3 regions of the Actinoplanes sp. NPDC049802 genome follow, and region 3 is predicted to be linked to each of the others. Evidence: riboswitches for the same ligand, from Rfam matches in the RefSeq annotation. Region 3 holds a riboswitch; each other region holds the start of a gene.

Region 1 (6,595 bases), on a different contig from region 3:
TAGGCCCCGCACTCCCCCGGTGGTTCAGTTGACCGACAGATGCACGTGGTTGGTGTGGTCGCTGGACGGGTCGCCACCCGCCCCGCTGTACGACTTCCAGCCACTGCTCGGCAACCAGATCCGGCGATACCAGATCACGTACAACACGTCCAGGTCGTCCGCGTTGTTGATGAAGTAGTTCGCCAGGTTGTCGCCGTACGTCTTGTCGCCGCCGGTGGCGTCCCCGCCGAAGGTGCCCTTCGCCGAGGAGAAGTCACAGGCCCGGCCCTTGGGGTGCTCGCCGCTGTTCTGCGTACGCCAGCACTTGGTGTACCGGGTGAAGCCGTCCGCCCGGGCCTGCTTGTAGGCGTGCAGCAGGGTCGCGGTGACGCAGCCGCCGGTGCCGGTCGGGTCGTCCAGGTTGCAGCTCGATCCGCTGGGCCCGGGGTCCGCGTCGGCGCTGCTGCCGCCGTCAGAGGAGGACGACGCGGCCGCGCCCTGGTTCGCCGCCTTGAGCGCGGCCTCGGCCTGGGCCTTCTGCTTCGCCATCACGGTGACCTGCTTCTGCTGGTCCTTGATGGCGATGTCGAGGGCGTCCTTGGCCTTCTGCTGGTTCTCCCGGGTGGTCTTCAGGTTCTCGATCGCCCGGTTCTGGTCGGCCGCCACGATGGCCAGCGTCTCGGCCCGGCCCAGGAAGCCGTCGGCCGAGTCGGCCCCGAGCACGGCGGTCATCGGCCCGGCCCGGCCCGAGGTGTACGCCTGCGTGGCGATCAGGTCGAGCTTGTCCTGCTGCGGACCGAGCTCGGCGTCCAGCCGTTTGAGTTCAGCGGTCAGCTTGACCTGCTGTTCCTTGGAGGCCTTCAGCTTCTTCTTGGCCTCCACGAAACCGCTGGAGGCCTTCTCGAGTCGTTCGATGAGGGACTTGGAGCCGCCCTCACCGTCGTCCCCGGAGTCTCCGGGGGCGGCGAACGGCCGGGGGGCCGCGGTGGCCGGCGATGCGACGGCCAGTCCGCACGCGGTGACGAGCAGCGCCAGCAACGCCGCTAATCGCCGCGCAGTGTTCTGCTGCACAGGCATTTCCTTCCGTCGGCCGCCGGCCGGGTTAGCTGACGGGTTCGGGACGAAGGAAATCCCTACCGCTAGTAGCGGATTCACCCCGAGGAGAATATGGTTCCCCGGCTCGCCATTGACGGCGATTAGGCGGCGGCCCCCGCACGGGAACCGAACCGACCATACCCACTCGATCGACAGATCGACAGTTCTCGTACGCCCCGCAATTACGCCACCACGCCAGGTGATTGCAATTACGGAATGTGTTTGACCGGTAACGCTTTTAGCGGTTCCTGAGGTCTGATCCGGAGCGATATCTCGGGTAAACTTGCCGCCGGTCCTGCCAGGACGGCACCGCCCCCGAGTTGCCGGCAGGCCGCCGCCCAATCGTCGCGAGACGAGCCGGGGAACCAGGTCACTGGGGTGTATCCGCATTTGCGGTAGGGATCGCTTCCGTCCCGAACCCGTCAGCTAACTCGGTCGGCGGTGACACGGAAGGAACTGTTGATGGCAGTAAGTCCCCGCCGGTGGCTGATACTTGCCCTGGCGCCGCTGGTCAGCGCCCTGATGTTCATGGCGCCCGCGACTCCGGCCGCGGCCGAGCCAGGCGGCTCCTCGTCCTCCGCCCAGGAGGAGGAAGAGGACGCAACTCTCAACGACGTGATCGAGTCGACCAACCGGCGCTACGCCTCCGCCAAGTCCGCCGTGGCGCAGTCCACCAAGGCACAGGCCAAGCTGGCCACTCAGATCAAGGCGGCGGAGAAGCGGCGGGATCAGCTGATCCCCGAGGTGGACCAGATCGCCAAACAGCAGTACATGACCGGAAACCTGAGCGCGATGGGCTTCCTGCTCAGGTCGAGCGACTCCGGTGACTTCCTGAGCAAGGCGGTCTCCCTCGAGGAGATCAACAGGCTGCACGACGCCAAGCTGCGCGAGCTGAACGCGGCGATCGCCGAGATCTCCGACAGCAAGGCGAAACTGGACGCCGAGGTCAAGGCCCAGCAGCAGAACGCCGCCGTGATGAAGAAGCAGAAGGACGCCGCCGACAAGGCGTTCCGGCTGGTCGGCGGCAAGTCCGTGACCAAGGGCTTCGTGGTGGCCGACTCTCCGGAGGCCGCCCCCGCCCCACGGAACTCGTCCGGCGGTTTCTCCCCCGAGGGCTGCACCGAGGACGACCCGACCACCGGCGGCTGTGTGACCAAGCGCACGCTGCACATGTACAAGCAGACCAAGAAGGCCGGCTTCAACATGTTCGTCGGCTGCTACCGCTCCGGCGGGCCGTACGAACACCCCAAGGGCCGGGCATGTGACTGGTCGCTGCAGAAGAGCGGATTCTCGGTCTACGACACCGACAGGGAATTCAAGTACGGCAACGACCTGATGGCGTTCCTGGTCCGTAACGCCGACGAGCTCGGCATCTACTACGTGATCTGGAACAAGATGATCTGGTTCCCGGCCTCGGGCTGGAAGGAATACCACGGGGTCAGTGCCCACACCGACCACGTACACGTCTCGATGCTCTGACCGACGTCACGAAAACGGCCCCCAACCCGATCGGGTTGGGGGCCGTTTTCGCTGATCAGTGCACCGATCGGCGGACCGGGGCGCGACCGTGCGGCTGGGCCGGCGCCGGGCCGGGCGGCACCGCGGCCGGGATCGGCATGGTCACCGGCCGCACCTGGGTCACCTCGGTCTCCTTGCCGTGGTGGACCAGGGTGAGCCGCGCCTGACCGCCGCCGTTGCGCAGCGAGTAGGTGACCTCGTCGGAGGTCACGTTCACCCGCAGCCGCAGGCCCCGCCAGAGCAGCGAGAACTCCAGGTTGTTGATCCGGCTGGGCAGCCGCGGCGCGAAGCTCAGCTGGCCGTTGAAGTCACGCATGCCACCGAGGCCGGCGACCAGCGCGATCCAGGACCCGGCCAGCGACGCCACGTGCACGCCGTCCCGCGCGTTGCGGTGCAGGTCGTGCAGGTCCATCAGGGCGGCCTCGCCCAGGTAGTCGTGGGCCAGTTCGAGGTGCCCGGTCTCGGCCGCCATGACGGCCTGGATGCAGGCCGACAGCGACGAGTCCCGCACCGTACGCGCGTCGTAGTAGGCGAAGTTGCGCGCCTTCTCCTCCGGTGTGAACGCGTCGCCCCGGATGTACATCGCCATCACCAGGTCGGCCTGCTTGACCACCTGCTTGCGGTACAGGTCGAAGTACGGGTAGTTGAGCAGCAGCGGGTAGCCCTCCGGCGGGGTGCCCTCGAAGTCCCACTCCTGCAGCCGCGTGAAGCCCTCGCACTGCTGGTGGACGCCCAGCTCCTTGTCGTACGGAACGTGCACGGCCGCCGCCGCGTCCCGCCAGGAGGCCGCCTCCTCGTCGTCCACCCCGAAACGCCGGGCCAGGTCCGGGTGCCGCTTGCAGGCGTCGACGGCGGCCATCAGGTTCTGCTGCGCCATCAGGTTGGTGTAGATGTTGTCGTTCACCACGGCGGTGTACTCGTCCGGCCCGGTGACGCCGTCGATGTGGAACCGCCCGTGCCGGTCGTGGTGCCCCAGCGACCGCCACAGCCGCGCGGTCTCCACCAGCAGCTCCAGGCCGACCTCACGCTCGAAGTCGAAGTCACCGGTGGCCTGCACGTACCGGCGGACCGCGTCGGCGATGTCGGCGGCGATGTGGAAGCCCGCGGTGCCGGCCGGCCAGTAGCCCGAGCACTCCTGGCCGCGGATCGTACGCCACGGGAAGGCCGCGCCCGAAAGGCCCAGGGTCTGCGCCCGCTCCCGGGCCAGGTCCAGCGTCGAGTGCCGCCAGCGCAGCACGTCGGCCGCGGCGGACGGCTGGGTGTACGTCAGCGCCGGCAACACGAACGTCTCGGAGTCCCAGAAGGTGTGGCCGTCGTAGCCGGGTCCGGTCAGGCCCTTGGAGCCGATCGGCCGCTGCTCCGCCCGGGCACCGGCCTGCAACGTGTGGAAGAGGCCGAACCGGACCGCCTGCTGCACCTCCGGGTCGCCCTCGACCTTGACGTCCGAGTGGTCCCAGAACGCGTCCAGATAGTCCTGCTGCTGCTGCACCAGGCCCTCCCAGCCGTCCAGCCGGGCACTGGCCAGAGCGGCGCCCACCTGGTCGCGCAGAGCGGGCAGCGAGCGCATGCTGGACCACCCGTAGGCGGCCAGTTTGACCACCCGCAGCTTCTGCCCCGGCTCCAGGCGGCAGGCGACCGTGGTGCGCAGCCAGTCCGGGTGCCCCTCGGTGGTGATGGCGTGCCGGCCCGGCGTCTCCACCAGGTGCTCCATGGCCGCGGCCATCCGCAGGTCACTGGCTTTGGTGCGGTGGATCAGGATGCCGCCGGTGGGCTGCTCCATCATCTCCTCGGCCTGCAACGGCCGGTCCAGCACCGCGGCGACCCGCGGGTCCTTGCTCATCGGCGGCAACTGCTCGTTCGCCACCAGCTCGGACTGCAGGATCAGCCGGGCCGAGTGCTCCAGGGGCTCGACCTCGTAGAGGAACGCCACCACGGCACGCTGGGTGAAGGACACCAGCCGGACGGTCCGCACCCGGATGCCCTGTCCCGACGGGGACACCCACTCGACGACCCGCTCCAGGAGACCGGCCCGCAGGTCGAGGCAACGTTCGTGGGAGCGCAGCTCGCCGTACCTGACGTCGAACGGCTCGTCGTTGACGAGCAGGCGCATCAGCTTGGCGTTGGTGACGTTGACCATGGTCTGGCCGGACTCGGGGAAGCCGTAGCCCCCCTCGGCGTGCGGCAGCGGCCGCAGCTCGTAGAACGAGTTCAGGTAGCTGCCCGGCAGGCCGTGCGGCTCGCCCTCGTCCAGGTTTCCGCGTATCCCGATGTGGCCGTTCGAGAGAGCGAACACCGACTCGGACTGGGCCAGCAGGTCCAGATCGAGGCGGGTCTCCCGGATGTGCCAAGGGTCGACGGGATAGGCCCGTTCACGGATCACGGTCGTGCCTCTCGTAACTGATGAAGCGAGGTCTTTATTGAGGGAGGAGCTCGGACAGGTCGGTGACCACCACGTCGGCGCCGTGTTCCCGCAGCGCCTCCGCCTGGCCCACCCGGTCCACGCCGATCACGATGCCGAACCGCCCGGCCCGGCCGGCGGCGACGCCCGCCTGGGCGTCCTCGAACACGGCGCACTCCGCCGGGTCGAGGCCGAGAAGCTTGGCGCCGTGCAGGAAGGTATCCGGCGCGGGTTTGCCGGGCAGACCCAGCTCACGTGCCACGACGCCGTCCACCCGGGCCTCCAGGAGGTCGGCGATCCCGGCCGCCTCCAGGACGTCCTTGCAGTTGGCGCTCGCCGACACGACCGCACGGCGTAGACCGGCGGCCTTGGCGGCCTTCAGATACTCCACCGATCCGGGGTAGACCTGGACGGCGCCTTCCTTGATCTTCTGTAGCACGAGCACGTTCTTGCGATTGCCGATGCCGTTGACGGTCTCCCGATCGGGGGTGTCGTCCGGCTCCCCCTCGGGCAGCGTGATGCCCCGGGAGGCCAGGAACGTACGGACACCGTCGGCACGCTGGCGGCCGTCGACATAGCGGTGGTAGTCGACGCCGGAATCGAAGGGCACGAAGGGCTGATCATGCTTCTCGGCCCACGATTCCAGGAGGGTGTCGAACGTTTGTTTCCACGCGGCGCTGTGCACGAGTGCGGTCTGCGTCAGCACGCCGTCGAGATCGAAAAGGCAGGCGGTCACCTGTGAAGGAAGTCCGAGCACCGGCCCAATGTAGCCGGAGGCGATCCACGGGGAGAGCGGAAGGGCGGCTTCACATTTCCATGATGGTTCACAAAGCGTTCAACCTGCTGTTTCACCGGGAATCCGGCAAGACATCCAATCCGATGCGCAATCCGATCGAGGTACCGATCGGACCGGTGGCCGTGGTGACCTCATCACAGAGTCGATGTGCCAGCCACAGACCGCGACCGCCGACCTCGAACGCCTCCGGTGTGCGGACGTCGTCCAGATAGGCGCTCGGGATGCCGGGACCGGAGTCGGTCACCACGCACCACACCGAACCGCCGTCGATGCGCAGCACGACACGGCCCTGCCCACCCGCGTGCAACACCACGTTGGTGATCACTTCGTTGACCGCCAGCACGAAGCCGTCCAGACGATCGCCGGCGAGACCGCACGCCTTCACCAGCCGGGTGATCTCGTGCCGCAGGATCGCGATGTCGTCCCGGCCGAAGGCCCGGTCCAGCAGCACCGGCCACGCCGGCGAAGGGACGGCGTCCACCCTCGGCTCCCCGTCGAGAGCCGAACGCACGCCCTGGCCGATCCTGTCCTCCACCGTGCTGCAGCCTACGCGCTGTGGCCGACCGGTGGCGGGAGGCATCCGCGAACCCGCCCGGAAGTGGCGTCCCCCGCGTGGTCAGCGCCAGCCCACATCGATTCGATCACCTCGCTGGTCGAAGAAGTGCACGGCCTCCATGCGGACCGACACGGCCAGCGGGTGCCCGGAACCGATCGCCGGGTACGGCGCCAGGCGCACCGCCAGCTCGGCCGGCTTGCGGTGGTGCTTGCCCAGCTCGTTCAGCACGCCGACACGGCCCTGCGGGGTCACC
Region 2 (6,595 bases), on a different contig from region 3:
CGAGAACGTCCATGGCAACCCCTCTACGACGATTCGTAGTAGATACTACGACCTGTAGTACGACGCTGTGCAGTAGACTGGGTCACATGGCAAGAAACGACCTCGAACGCGAGGTCATGGCGAAACTGTGGGACGCGCGTGAGCCGCTCACCGTCAGGCAGGTGCACGAGTTGCTCAGCCGTGACCGCGACCTGGCGTATACGACGGTGATGACCGTCCTCGACCGGCTCGCCAAGAAGGGACTGGTCGTCCAGCAGCGAGCGGACCGCGCCTACCGTTACGCCCCGGCGCAGACCCGCGAGGAGATGACCGCCGGAGTGATGCTGGACGCGCTGAGCGCCACCCCGGACCGGGACGCCGCTCTCGCCTACTTCGTCGGGCAGTTGCCACCGGAAGCGCTGAAAGCGGCCATCGAGAAGGCCGCCCGTAACATCGAGCGGTGACCGCCCTCCTGCTCGGCGCCCTCGGACTGACACTGTCGCTGGCCGTGCCGAAGCTGCTGGCCGGCGCCCGGTGGGCGGACCGCGCCCCGGTCGCCGGGGTGCTGCTGTGGCAGTCGCTCACCCTGACCGCCGTGCTCTGCGCCCTCGGCGTCGTGCTCGCCGCCCCGGAGGAACTGGTCCGCGCGGCCGGTGCCCGGCATCCGGAGACCGTCGCCGCGTTGCTTCTCTCGTTGGCGGTGGCCGCGATCATCGTGATCCGGCTGGTCGTCTCGCTCGTCAGGGTGACCTCCCGGGCCCGCGCCCGGCGCGATCGGCATCGCATGGTCGTCGACCTCCTCGATCGGGTGGAGCGTCATGAGGGCCTGGGCGGGGGCGAGGTGCGGGTGCTCGAGGCGCCGCTGCCGCTCGCCTACTGCGTCCCCGGCCGGAACCCCCGGGTGGTACTCAGCGACGGCGTGCTCGACGTGCTCGACAGGGATCAGATCGATGCCGTCCTCGCTCACGAGCGCGCACACCTGCGGCACAAGCACGAGTTGGTGATGGAGTCGTTCACGGCCTTCTACCGGGCTGTGCCGGGGCCGCTGCGGTCGAAGGTGCCGCTCGACGCCGTACACCTGCTGTTGGAGATGGTGGCCGACGATGCCGCGAGGCGCCGCACCGGGCCTGCGCCGCTGCGGGCCGCGCTGGCTCGTCTCGCCGACGCCGTCCCCCTGGCGGAGGAGGTGACCGCCGACCCGGAGGGTGAATCGCGGCGGCGGCGACTGGCCCGGCTGGACGGCCCGGACCGTGGCTCGACCACTCTCGCGGTGGCCGGGACGGCCGTGGCGACTGCCCTGCTGGTGCTACCCACGGTGATCCTCGTCGTGCCGTGGCTGGGCCGTGCGCTGAATACCTGGCCATTCTAGTAACCGTCCGTATTGCTAACTGTGCGTACAGTTTGGCGGCCTGTGCGACCTTCATTTGCCGGCATGATCCGAGTACGGTGGTCCCCGGTTCGGCAGCCCCCCATCGTCCATCCGGCCGATCTGGCGAACCACCGCCCAATCGCGACAGGCGAACCGGGGACCCAGGTCAGTGGGGTGAAGCCGTGGCACCACGCGCGGCCGGGCATGCTTCCCGCCCGAACCCGTCAGCTAACCCGGTCGGCGGCTGAGTGGGAAGAAAGGACGACGCACACAACGTGAAACGCAATGGCGCGCGTCGCGCCGGCCTGCTGCGCATCCTCGTTTGCGCGCTCGCCGCGGCCGGCCTCGTGGTCACGGGCCCGGTGGCGGCCAACGCCACTCCCTCGCCGTCCAGCGTCGAGGATCAGATCGACGAGGAGTGGAACAAGCTCGAACCCGTCATCGAGGACTACAACGCCAACCACACGAAGCTGATCAAGCTCCGGAAGCAGCAGAAGCAGTTGGCGAAGACGCTGACGCCGCTGCAGCTTCAGGTGGATGTCGCGATGAGCCAGGTGCGCGGGCTGGCGGTCGACGCCTACATGCAGGGGCCGCCCGGCGGTTTCAACGCTCTGCTGAGCGGCGACCCGGACGGCCTGGTGGAGAAGCTCACGCTGCTCGACCAGCTCGCCCGCAACCAGGAAGCCTCGATCGCCAACGTCGCGAAGCTCCGCGACAAATACGCCGCCGACAAGGCCAAGGTCGACCAGCTCGAGTCCGAGATCGCCGCGCGTGACGCGGACCTCGCGACGAAGAAGACGGCGATCGAGAAGGAGATCACGAAGCTCCAGAAGCTCCGGATCCAGGCCTACGGCAACGCGAACGTGGACGACGGCCCGCTGCGCACCGGTCCGTGCCCGGTCACCTACACCAACGACAAGGGTGGCCGCGCAGCTCAGAAGGCATGTGACCTGATCGGCAAGCCCTACGTCTTCGGCTCCGAAGGACCGAACAGTTACGACTGCTCGGGCCTGACGAAGGAGGCGTGGAAAGCCGTCGGCGTGCACCTCGAGCACTACACGAAGGACCAGTGGGGCTCGACCACACCGGTGAGCCGGAGCGAGTTGAAGCCGGGTGACCTCGTCTTCTACTACTCCGACGTGCACCATGTCGCCATCTATATCGGCGGCGGCAAGGTGGTGCACGCTCCGCACACGGGCGACCACGTGCGGATGGCCACCATCGATCGAGGGCCCATCGCCGGCTATCGCCGGCCAGGCTAGAAAACCCTCCGGGAAAGACCGCCGTCGTTCTGCGCCGGCGGTCTTTCTTTTGATCTCGTACGCCTTCGCGAACCGCCGTGGAAGACCCGCGGCCTGCCCGGACCGGCCAGGCCGTGACGCGCCCGCCGGGCTTGACCGGCCCGTCACCCGCCCGATCGGTGATGCTCCAGCAGCCGTCGCAGCAGCCCGGTGAACTGCTCCCGCTCCGGACCGGACAGTGGCGCCAGCAGCTCCTCCTGGACGGCGTGCGCTCGCTCCGACAGCTCCTCCGCCCGCGCCCGGCCCCGGTCGGTGAGGCCGACGACGTTGCGCCGCCGGTCCGCCGGGTCGGGTGAACGCCGCACATAGCCCTCCGACTCCAGCTCGTTGAGCGCGCCGACCAGATCGCTCAGGTAGATCCCGGTGCGCCGACCGAGCGCCGCCTGACTGGCCGGTCCGTCGGTGACCAGCGAACGCAGCAACCGGTAGTGATAGCCACGCGCCCCGACCGACCCGAACTTCTCGACGATGATCCGGTGTCCCTGCGCCGAGACCTGACTCAGAACCCAGCTTGGCAGCTCTTCCATGTGGTGAGCGTAACATTGGACCTCCTAACGTTAGAGAGTCTAACGTTAGGCGCATGAACGACTCAACCCTTCGCATCGCCCAATCCGAGATCGACGACCTCACCGACCGCCTCACCCGCACCCGGTGGCCCGACGACGCGCCGGCCGGCTACGGCATCCCGCTCGCCCGGGTCCGGGCCCTCGCCGACCACTGGCTGAGGTTCGGCTGGCGCGCCCACGAGGCCGAGATCAACGCCATCCCTCAGCAGGTCACCGAGATCGGCGGCGACCGGGTGCATTTCTTCCACGTGCGCTCCGCCGATCCCGGTGCCCTGCCCCTGCTGCTCACCCACGGGTGGCCCGGCTCCACGGTCGAGTTCCTCGACGTCATCCGGCCGCTCAGCGAGCATTTCCACGTCGTCGTCCCGGCCATACCCGGCTTCGGCCTCTCCGGCCCCACCACCCGTCCCTGGGGCGTGCGCCGGGTCGCCGAGGCGTGGGCCGAGCTGATGTCCCGCCTCGGCTACCAGTGCTTCGGCGCCCAGGGCGGCGACTGGGGCTCGGGGATCTCCCAGGCCGTCGCCGGGGTCGCCCCCGACCGGGTCGTCGGCGTGCACGTCAACTACCTGCCCACCCCCGGTTCGGCGGAGGGACTGGGCCCCGACGATCAGGACCGGCTCGCCAAGACCATGCGGCTGGCCGCCAACCGGCATCCGCACCAGATCCTATTCGCCGCCACCCCGCAGACGCCCGCCTACGCCCTGAACGACTCACCGGCAGGGCTGCTCGCCTTCATGGGGGAGAAGTTCGACACCTGGGCCGACCCCGCCACCCCGGTGCCCGACGACCGCATCGTCGCCGACATCGCCCACCACTGGTTCTTCCGCACCGCCGGGTCGGCCGCCCGCATCGTCAAGGAGAGCGGACCAGGCGTGCCGCAGCCACCCTGCCCGGTCCCGCTGGGAGTGGCCGTGTTGCCCGGCGACATCGTCCAGTCCGTGCGCCCGCTCGCCGAGCAACGCCACGACATCCGCCACTGGACCGAGTTCCCGCGTGGCGGGCACTTCGCCGCACTGGAGGTCCCCGACCTGTTCACCGCCGATGTGACAACGTTCTTCCGTACCCTCACCGGCCGATGACGGCCGGGCTCGCCCTGTTTCGCCGGGCACGCCGCCGTTGGGCTGACGGTAGGAGTGGCGTCGCTTTCCGTGTGCGGGAGCACTCACCGGTCGGGCCGCGACGGGAGCGGGCGAGCGCCGGTGTTGAGGCCCGCGGGTCGTCCGTGACCGGGTGCGGGCGTGGCGGGGGCATAATCGCCCGCATGAGCGATGCCTTGATCAACAGCCTGGCGGCCGCTGTCGAAGCCCGGCCCGACGACCTCACCCTGCGGCTGCACCTGGCCGAGATGCTGGTGGCCGCCGACCGGGGGCCGGAGGCGATCGGGCATGCCGCTCAGATTCTCGCCCGTGAGCCCGGCCACACCGGGGCGCAACAGGTCATGTCCCGCGCGCTGGGCGGTAGCACCCCGGCCGTGACCCCGCAGGCGCCTTCCACCGCGCCGTCCCCGCCCCCGCAGGCGCCGGCCACGGAGACGTCCTCGCCCGGCGTGGCCACCGAGCCGCCGGCGTCAACACCGGGCTCGGCCACCGAGCCGCCGCCGGCACCGCCGGAGAGACCGGCCGCCAGCGGGTCCGGGATCGATTGGGCGGCCATGGAGGAGCAGTTCGGCGACATGGTGCCACCACGGTTCGCGCGCGCCGACGGTGAGCCCGACCCGGTCCGTGGTCACGCCGACCGCTCCTTCGACGTGGAGCGGTCCGCCGTCACACTCGCCGACGTGGGCGGTATGGCCGAGGTGAAGAAGCGGCTCGAGGTGTCGTTCCTCGGGCCGCTGCGAAATCCGAAACTGCGCAGCCTGTTCGGCAAGAGCCTGCGCGGCGGGCTGTTGCTCTACGGGCCACCGGGATGTGGAAAGACGTTCTTGGCCAGGGCGGTCGCCGGGGAGATGGGAGCGGCGTTCATCTCGCTGTCGATCACCGATGTGCTCAACATGTGGATCGGAAGCTCAGAACGTAACCTCCACGATCTGTTCGAGTCGGCTCGCGGGCACGCGCCGTGTGTGCTCTTCCTCGACGAGATCGACGCGCTCGGCCACAAGCGCAGCCAGTTGCAGTCGTCCATGCGCACGGTCGTGAACCAACTGCTCACCGAACTGGACGGCGTCGACGGCGGGAACGACGGCGTGTTCGTGCTGGCAGCAACCAATGCCCCCTGGGACGTCGACTCGGCCCTGCGGCGCCCCGGCCGTCTGGACCGTACCGTCCTGGTGCTCCCACCCGACCGGCCCGCACGCGAGGCCATCCTGGAATACCACCTGCGTGACCGCCCGGTCGCCGGCATCGACCTGGCCGCCGTCGCCGCCGCGACCGAGCACTACTCGGGCGCGGATCTGGCTCACCTGTGCGAGACCGCCGCCGAGTATGCGATGCGCGACTCCATCGCCGCCGGTGAAGTCCGCATGATCAGTCAGGCCGACATGCTGGGCGCGGCCCAGGAGGTCCGCCCGTCCACCGACGCCTGGTTCGCCACCGCCCGCAACGTGGCGATGTTCGCCAACGAGAGCGGTGAATACGACGACCTGGCCGCCTACCTGAAGAAGCGCAAGATCCGGTGACGTTCGCTTCCTCGGCCTGGGTCCCACCGGCCTTCACGTCCCGCCTCCCGTTGGTGGTGGGCCCACCGCTGGTGGCGGGCCCCGGGGCTGTGGCCCGCCCCTTGGCCCGGGTTGCGCTCCCGATTCGGGTTGCCCGTGCGGTTCGGTGTGCTCGTGTGGTTCGGTGTGCTCGTGTGGTCGGCGTTGCGCTCGCGATTCGGGTTGTCCCTGCGGTTCGGTGTGCTCCTGTGGTCGGCGTTGCCATCGCGATTCGGGTTGCCGCTTTGACTCGGCTTGCGCCCGCGGACCGCCTCAAGCCTCCGGCGCCCGCGCTGGGCGAGGCGCGCTTGCCGTGGGGTCGCCGGTGAGCGCCGCCGCCCGGGCTCGGGCGCTCGCCGACGTCGGACGGCTGGAGCAGGCCGAGGCGGCCGTCCGCACCGGTCTCACCGAGACACCCGCCGATGCGGAACTGCTCGGTCTGCTCGCCGGGCTCCAACGGCTGCAAGGCCACTATCCGGGCGCGCTGGTCTCCGCGGAGGCCGCTGTCGCCGCGGCGCCGGACATGGCCGTCCTGCACATCGAGTACGCCGAGTGCCTGCTTCTCGTGTCCCGGCTGGATGATGCGCTGGCCGCGGCCCACGAAGCGGCCCGGCTGCGTCCGGACGCCCCGGAACCGCACCGCTCCGTCGCCCGCTGTCTCATGTCGCGCCGCGACCTCGCGGGGGCCCGCGAGGCGGCCGGCCGTGCGGTCGGGATCGCGCCGAACTCCGTACCGGATCTGATGGCC
Region 3 (6,595 bases):
GCACGACCAGGGCCTGAGCGGCGAACAGCCGCCCGGTCAGCCCGATGTGCGGGCGGGCCATCAGCCGTCGCCCATCCGGTAGCCGACGCCGCGGACGGTGCGGACGAACCGTGGGCCGGCGGCGTGATCGCCGAGTTTGCGGCGCAGGTGGCCGATGTGCACGTCGACCAGGTGTTCGTCGCCCACCCAGTCGTCACCCCAGACGGCGTCGATGAGCTGCCGGCGGCTGAACGCCAGCCGCGGCCGGGCCGACAACGCGGCCAGCAGGTCGAACTCGGTACGGGTCAGTGGCACCGGCCGCTCGTCGAGCAGGACTTCGCGGGCGGTGACGTCGATACTCAACGGCCCGAACCGGCGCGGCGGATCCTCGACCACCGCCGCGGTGGAGGTGGTGGCGCGGGGCCGGCGCAACATGACCTGTACGCGGGCGACGAGTTCGCGGGGGCTGAACGGTTTGGTCAGGTAGTCGTCGGCGCCCACCCCGAGGCCGACGAGCTTGTCGACCTCGTCGGCGCGGGCGGTCAGCATGATGACGTAGCAGTCGGTGAAGGTCCGCAGTTGCCGGCACACCTCGAGGCCGTCGAAGCCGGGCAGCCCGATGTCGAGAACCACCACGTCGGGAGGCTGCTCGCGGGCGGCGGCCACGGCCGACGGCCCGTCGTACACGCATCGCACCTGGTGGCCGTCGCGTTGCAGGTAGCTGGCGACGACCTTGGCCAGGCTCTGCTCGTCGTCGACGACCAGGATCTGTGTGCTCACGATCCACCATCCTGCCCCGGCGGCCGGGACCGCGGGCGGCAGCCGGCGCCGGTTCAGCGCGGCGAGTAGTGCGGGACCCAGGTGACGCCGCTGTCACGGCTGGCGAAGATGGTGTCGCCGGTGACCGCCACGTACAGGGCGCCCGCTCCGGCGGTGACCGCATGCGGTTCGCCGGGCACGGTGCCGCGCTGCTGCCAGGTCGTGCCACCGTCGGCCGACTGCCGGACGGCGCCGTCCGGGCCGATGCCCCACAGTCCGGCGGTGGTCCAGGACATCGCGGCGAAGCCGCCGCCACCGGGAACGGGCTGCCAGGTGCGCCCGCCGTCGGTGGAGCGTTGCAGGCCCGCACGGGTGACGGCGAGCACCGTGTCCGCGTCGGTGGGGCTGACCGCGAACGCGCCCATCGCGCCCGCCGACCGGCGGTCCCAGGTCTCCCGGCCGGTGCTGACCATGAACACGCCGTCGGTGGAGTTGTAGCCGTAGACGGCGCCGTGCGCGGCTTGCAGCCCGTGGAAGTCGGCGGCGCCGGCCAGCGAGGTGTTGCGCCACGTCACGCCGCCGTCGGTGGATTCGATCAGGCCGAGGTTCGCCGGGCCGTCGCCGTGTGCGCCGGGATGCCCGGAGGCGAGGAACCGTCCCGGCCCGTCGGTGGTGAACCCCATCAGATCCGGCGTCTCGGCCGACACCCGCACGGCCGTGTTCCGGTCCTGGACGCGGTACAGGCCGACGTGGGTGGCGACGAACAGGGCGCCGGTGTCGTCGACGGCCATGCCGTGCACGTGGCCGAACCCGTCGGCCGTCGGGTGGCTGTCGGGGGCGGAACTGCGTACCGCGTACGCGACCAGGGCCGCTGCCAGCGCCGCGACGACCAGGCCGGCGACGATCGGCCATCGTGCGGCGGCACGCGGTGACGGCGGGCGTGTGGCCTGCCGCGTCGCGGGGCGGGCGGTTGCTGCGTTCTGGCGCATGTGTGGCGGTCCGCTTCTCGATGCCGGCGAAGAACTGACCTGTCCACCGTCGGCGGTCGCCGTCAACGAACGCCCCGGCAAACCATGAAGATTCTCTGAAGATCCGGCGGCCGGCCGTCGCGGACAGCGCCGCCCGCACCCGGCCACGTCGGCGAGTGCGGGCGGCGCCACACCGAGGTCAGACCAGGCGCCGGACCACGTAGTTCCTGCTCCAGATCTTCTGCTTGGAGACGGACTTGCCGGTGCGCGGCGCCGACCACATCTTGCCGCCACCGGCGTAGATGCCGGCGTGGACGCCGCGCGTGCCCTTGCGGATGATGATCAGGTCACCCGGGCGCTTGTTCGACTTGGCCACGGACTTGCCGTACCGCTGCTGCGAGTGTGCCTTGTGCGGCAGCTTCTTGCCGGCCGCCTTCTTGTAGACGTACAGCGTGAAGCCGGAACAGTCGAACCGCTTGGGCCCGGCCGCGCCGAACTTGTACATCTTGCCCTTGTGCCGGGCCGCCTCGGTCACGACCCGGGCGCCGGCCGCCGCCTGTGCCTTGGCGGTGACGGTGGCCGTGCTCACGGTGGTGCCGGCCTGTGGCTTTGCCCAGGTGACGGCGATGGTGGACGTCCGCGGTGCGGCGGAGGCCGACTGCGGTGTGCCCAGCCCTCCGGTGAGAAGGCCGAGACCCACGGACAGGGCTACGGTGCCGGTTCCCAGGGTACGGGCGGGCCGGTCGGAGGTGCTTACGCGCACGGTGAAGGAATCCCTCCGGCACGCCTGCGGGGTTAGCTGTCGGATTCGGGCGCGAAGGATTGCCCGGCCGCACGTCGGCGGCTTCACCCCAAGGCCCTCGTGGTCCGGCCGCCGCGTGCGGCGTGCCGGTCGAGGACCGATATGTGGTTCCCCCGTCCCTGCCCCCGGTTGCCTCATGACTCGTCATGCGGGCGCGTGCCGCCGGACCGGGGCAGGGCTCGGCGTGGTCCGGATCGGCACGACCGGCGGGCTGGTGCCCGCCGCTCCTCCTTGATAGCCCAGCTCGCGACGGTTCCCGACCGCCGCATTCGTCACGCACGGTCGCGACGGCACTGGGTGATGTCCGGTTTGGAAGCTCGGTGCGAGGTTTGTCGACACGGTGCGAACGTGGTTGGTGACCCTCTGGTGGTGTTGATCTGTGAAAGGGAACACGACGAAAGCTGGACGGTCGCTCTGCGTGGCCCCGGCAGTGATCCCCCGGTCCGCGTGCCCGTGCGACCGCCGGTTCGCCGAAAGTGACCGACCGTCCAGCCCGCCCTGCCCGCTACGACGACCCGGCCCGAACCAGCGCCGCTGTCCCGCCCTCGAGGACGGGACAGCGGCGCGGGGTGACTCAGAGGATCGTGCAGGCGCTCCCGTTGACGGTGAAGGCGGCCGGAACCGGGTTGCCGCCGGTCCAGCTGCCGAGGAACCCGAAGGTGGTCGAGCCGCCGGCCGGGACGCCGCCGTTCCAGGACGCGTTCGTGACGGTCACCACGGTGTCCGACTGGGTGTGCGCGCCGCCCCACAGCTGGGTGATCCGTTGACCGCCGGTGTACTGCCAGTGGAGGCTCCAGCCGCTGTACGCGGCCGTACCCGTGTTGCTGATCTTGATCTCGCCCTGGAACCCGCCGGGCCAGCTGCCGGTGACCCGGTAGGTGACGGCACACGACGCCGTGCCGGCAGACGGGCCGGCGCTGGCCGAAGCCGAAGCCGAAACCGAAGCCGACGGCGAGGCCGAGCCCGACGACGTGCTGGGCGACGGCGAGGTCCCGATCTTGCTGGGGTCGGCCACACCCCAGTACGCCGATTTGGCCTGCAACCTGGTGTCGAACAGCAGCGGCGCGTCCTTACGGGTCACCGGGAAGGTGTCCAGCCAGGTGTTTGTCGTCGGCCAGGCCCCACAGCGTCACCGAGGTGATCTCGCCCGGGTACTGGCGGAACAGCGCGAACATGTCCCGGTAGACGTACGCCTGCTTGAGCAGCCGGTCCGCGGGCGGGGTCGTGAAGTTCTCGCTGTTGCCGGTGTAGATGCTGACGTCCATCTCGGTGATCTGCTGGTCCACGCCGAGCGGCACGAACTTGTCCAGTATCGCCTTGGTCTCCGCGACGCTCGGCCAGTTCACGTTGACGTGCATCTGGTGCCCGACGCAGTCGATCGGCACACCCTCCGCCTTCAGCGTGCTGACCAGGTTGAACAGGTGGTCCCGCTTGGCCGTGACGTTGGTGTTGTAGTCGTTGATGCAGAGCACCGCGTGCGGGGCCGCCTCGCGCGCCACCCGGAAGGCGGTGCGGATGTAGTCGAGACCGGTCACGGTGTACCAGCCGCTGCGCCGGTTGCCGTCCGCCTGACCCTCGTCGATCACCTCGTTGACCACGTCCCAGACCCCGATGTCGGTGCCGTAGTGGGCGGCCACGTTGCGGATGTGGTTCTCCAGGCGGGCGAGCAGCAGTTCCTTGTCCTCGGCGGTGGCGGTCATCGGCTGGCCGTCGGCGCCGGTGAACACCCACGCCGGTGTCTGGTTGTGCCAGACCAGCGTGTGCCCGCGAACGGCGAGCCGGTTGGCCTTCGCGAACGTCATCAGCGGGTCCGCCTGGGCGTACGTGAAATTGTTCTCGGACGGCTCGGTGGCGTCCCACTTGAGCGCGTTGCCCGGGGTGACGGTGTCGAAGTGCTTGGTGAGCAGTTGCCCATGTCCGGTCACGGTCTCGGCGCCGGTGATCGCCGCGCCCACCGGGAACTCGGTGACCACGTCCTTCACCGACGGGATGCCGGTCTGGACCGGTAGCGCCGGCACATGACCGGCGGTCACGTCGTCGATGTGGAAGGACCCGGTCGTCGACGCCGTCTCCACATAGACGCGCAGGAGGTCGACGTCGGTCGCCAGTGTGTACCGGCCGGTCAGGTTGACCCACGATCCGCTGGTCACCGCGGTGTTGCCGACGATCTGGTCGTAGGCGGCGACGCCACCGGTGTGGCGTTCCACGCTCAGCCGGGCGTTGTCCGAGCCTTCGGCCATCCGCACCCACACCGAGATGGTGTAGGCGGTGCCCTTCTCGAAGGTGTCCAGCACGTCCAGCGACGGCCCCTGCCAGGCCGCGGTCCGCCCCGAGACGAGCAGGCTGCCGGTGCCGGCGTGCGCCACGGCGGTGCTGTGCGCGACCGTCTCGGCCGACCGGCCGGCCCACCCCTGGGCGGTGCCATCCTCGAAGTCGCTGGTCAGGACGGTGATGAGGGTGGGGTCCTCGGCCGCGTGCGCGGCCACGGTGGCGGTGACGGCGGCTGCCGGAATCGCCACCAGGAGGGCGGCCAGGGCCAGCCGTGGGAGAGCACGCATTCGCGGCTCCTTCGGGGCGTCGTGACGGGGATAGAGCGACATCGTTGCATGGGAGCGCTCCCAATACAACGGCGTCAATTCTCTCATCGGTACGCCGTGCGCCGCCCCCGCCGAACCACCCCGTCCCGCCGTGCCACGCGGCCTCGCTGCGCCGTCCCGGCCGCGACGCGGCCGCCGGGCTGACGCGCGCCGTCACCGGCTGCCCGCTCGGTCGGCGGACCTCTGACCAAGCCGGGGTCGTATCGGGCGCTCACGGTGCCCGCGGGCGGTTGAGCACCTCGGGGCCAGCACCCGGTGAGTACCGAAAATGACGATTTGCCGTAGTTAGGCTGCTGACATGCTGTTGCGACGTATCGCGGCCGCCATCGGCGCCGCCGCTCTCGTAGGGCTGCCGGCGACCGCGGCCCAAGCCGAACCATCCGAGCAGGACACCGCGTTCCTGCGGGCCGCCCACCAGATCCACAACGCCGAGGTCGAACAGGGCCGGATCGCCTGGGTCAAGACCGGCGACGCCGAGGTCAAGAAGCTGGCGGCCACCCTGATGCGGGACCACATCCACCTGAACGCGGCCCTCGCCGAAGCGGCCCGCAAACTGAAGGTCAGGCTGCCCGACACGGCCACCGCCGAACAGACCGCCCTGGCCGGGCGCTACGCGGCCGCGGGGAAGGGGGCCATCGACGACCTCTTCATCGACACGCAGCTGACCGTGAGCCGGGAGACCGGCCGGCTCGTCGCGACCCAGCTGGCCGAGGGTAGCGATCCACTGGTCAGGAGCGTGGCGGAGAAGGCCGCCGCGGTCCTCGCCGAACATCAGCGACTGCTGCGTGCGGCGGCCGCCTGAGCAGCACCCTTGTCAGACTAGAATCCTAGGAAGCCCTGGCGGTGGTGCGAAGGATCGCATCGCCACCAGGGCTTCACCGATAGGAGAGGGGTCGCGGTGATCCGGCAATTCGAGTGGCGTGACTACGACACCGTGACCCGCGTATGGCAGGCCGCCGGCCGGGAGGTCGTCCCGCGTGCCGAACTGGAGGCCAAACTGGGCCGTGACCCCGAACTGTTCCTCGTCGCCGAGACCGGCCGCCGGATCGCCGGAGTGGTGATGGGTGCCTACGACGGCCGTCGTGGCTGGATTCTGCGCCTCGCCGTTCACCCCGACCACCGCCGTCAGGGCATCGCCACCCGCCTCGTCGAGGAGCTGGAGGCCCGGTTCGTTCGCCTCGGCTGCCCGCGGGTCAACCTGCTCGTGCTGCCGGACAACGAGGCCGGGCTGCGGTTCTGGCGGCAACTCGGCTACCTGCCCTGCCCCGACGTGCTGTGCACCAAGCCGATGCGGGGCGCCGTCACCGAGGACTGAGCCCGTTCCGCGTCGAAGCCGCCGCGGCGCCCGAGGCGGTCGACGCCGGCCCGGTCGTGGCCCGACCTGAACAAGACCATCCGGCCCGAACGCGCCCGGGTGCGCCGCACCGACTGACCAGGCCCGAACAGACCCGCGTCCGCTGTCAGCACCAAGGCGAACGTGGGTGCGTTTT

Evidence for each region. A riboswitch is a leader RNA that binds a small molecule or an ion and turns the genes downstream of it on or off. The one in region 3 is predicted to bind cyclic di-AMP.
Region 1: it holds a riboswitch for cyclic di-AMP, as region 3 does, so the genes downstream of both, AB0I88_RS07585 (hypothetical protein) here and AB0I88_RS22330 (C40 family peptidase) in region 3, are expected to answer to the same signal.
Region 2: it holds a riboswitch for cyclic di-AMP, as region 3 does, so the genes downstream of both, AB0I88_RS30435 (NlpC/P60 family protein) here and AB0I88_RS22330 (C40 family peptidase) in region 3, are expected to answer to the same signal.

The regions. Positions count from the first base shown of each region.
Region 1 covers NZ_JBFAMR010000007.1:138,816-145,410, reverse strand. Annotated here, with positions in the region: gene AB0I88_RS07595 (ABC transporter ATP-binding protein) at 1-3, shown strand, start outside; gene AB0I88_RS07590 (hypothetical protein) at 25-1,056, opposite strand; cyclic di-AMP (ydaO/yuaA leader) riboswitch at 1,055-1,192, opposite strand; cyclic di-AMP (ydaO/yuaA leader) riboswitch at 1,400-1,532, shown strand; gene AB0I88_RS07585 (hypothetical protein) at 1,537-2,553, shown strand; gene AB0I88_RS07580 (glycoside hydrolase family 65 protein) at 2,609-4,972, opposite strand; gene AB0I88_RS07575 (beta-phosphoglucomutase family hydrolase) at 5,007-5,747, opposite strand; gene AB0I88_RS07570 (ATP-binding protein) at 5,839-6,321, opposite strand; gene AB0I88_RS07565 (ABC transporter ATP-binding protein) at 6,403-6,595, opposite strand, start outside.
Region 2 covers NZ_JBFAMR010000058.1:9,919-16,513, forward strand. Annotated here, with positions in the region: gene AB0I88_RS30420 (cytochrome ubiquinol oxidase subunit I) at 1-13, opposite strand, end outside; gene AB0I88_RS30425 (BlaI/MecI/CopY family transcriptional regulator) at 87-443, shown strand; gene AB0I88_RS30430 (M56 family metallopeptidase) at 440-1,348, shown strand; cyclic di-AMP (ydaO/yuaA leader) riboswitch at 1,471-1,606, shown strand; gene AB0I88_RS30435 (NlpC/P60 family protein) at 1,624-2,610, shown strand; gene AB0I88_RS30440 (MarR family transcriptional regulator) at 2,754-3,176, opposite strand; gene AB0I88_RS30445 (epoxide hydrolase family protein) at 3,230-4,294, shown strand; gene AB0I88_RS30450 (ATP-binding protein) at 4,477-5,829, shown strand; gene AB0I88_RS30455 (tetratricopeptide repeat protein) at 6,173-6,595, shown strand, end outside.
Region 3 covers NZ_JBFAMR010000031.1:89,669-96,263, reverse strand. Annotated here, with positions in the region: gene AB0I88_RS22345 (HAMP domain-containing sensor histidine kinase) at 1-61, opposite strand, end outside; gene AB0I88_RS22340 (response regulator transcription factor) at 61-759, opposite strand; gene AB0I88_RS22335 (F510_1955 family glycosylhydrolase) at 813-1,727, opposite strand; gene AB0I88_RS22330 (C40 family peptidase) at 1,906-2,469, opposite strand; cyclic di-AMP (ydaO/yuaA leader) riboswitch at 2,476-2,653, opposite strand; gene AB0I88_RS22325 (cellulose-binding domain-containing protein) at 3,083-3,589, opposite strand; gene AB0I88_RS22320 (endo-1,4-beta-xylanase) at 3,579-5,066, opposite strand; gene AB0I88_RS22315 (DUF4142 domain-containing protein) at 5,404-5,907, shown strand; gene AB0I88_RS22310 (GNAT family N-acetyltransferase) at 6,004-6,420, shown strand.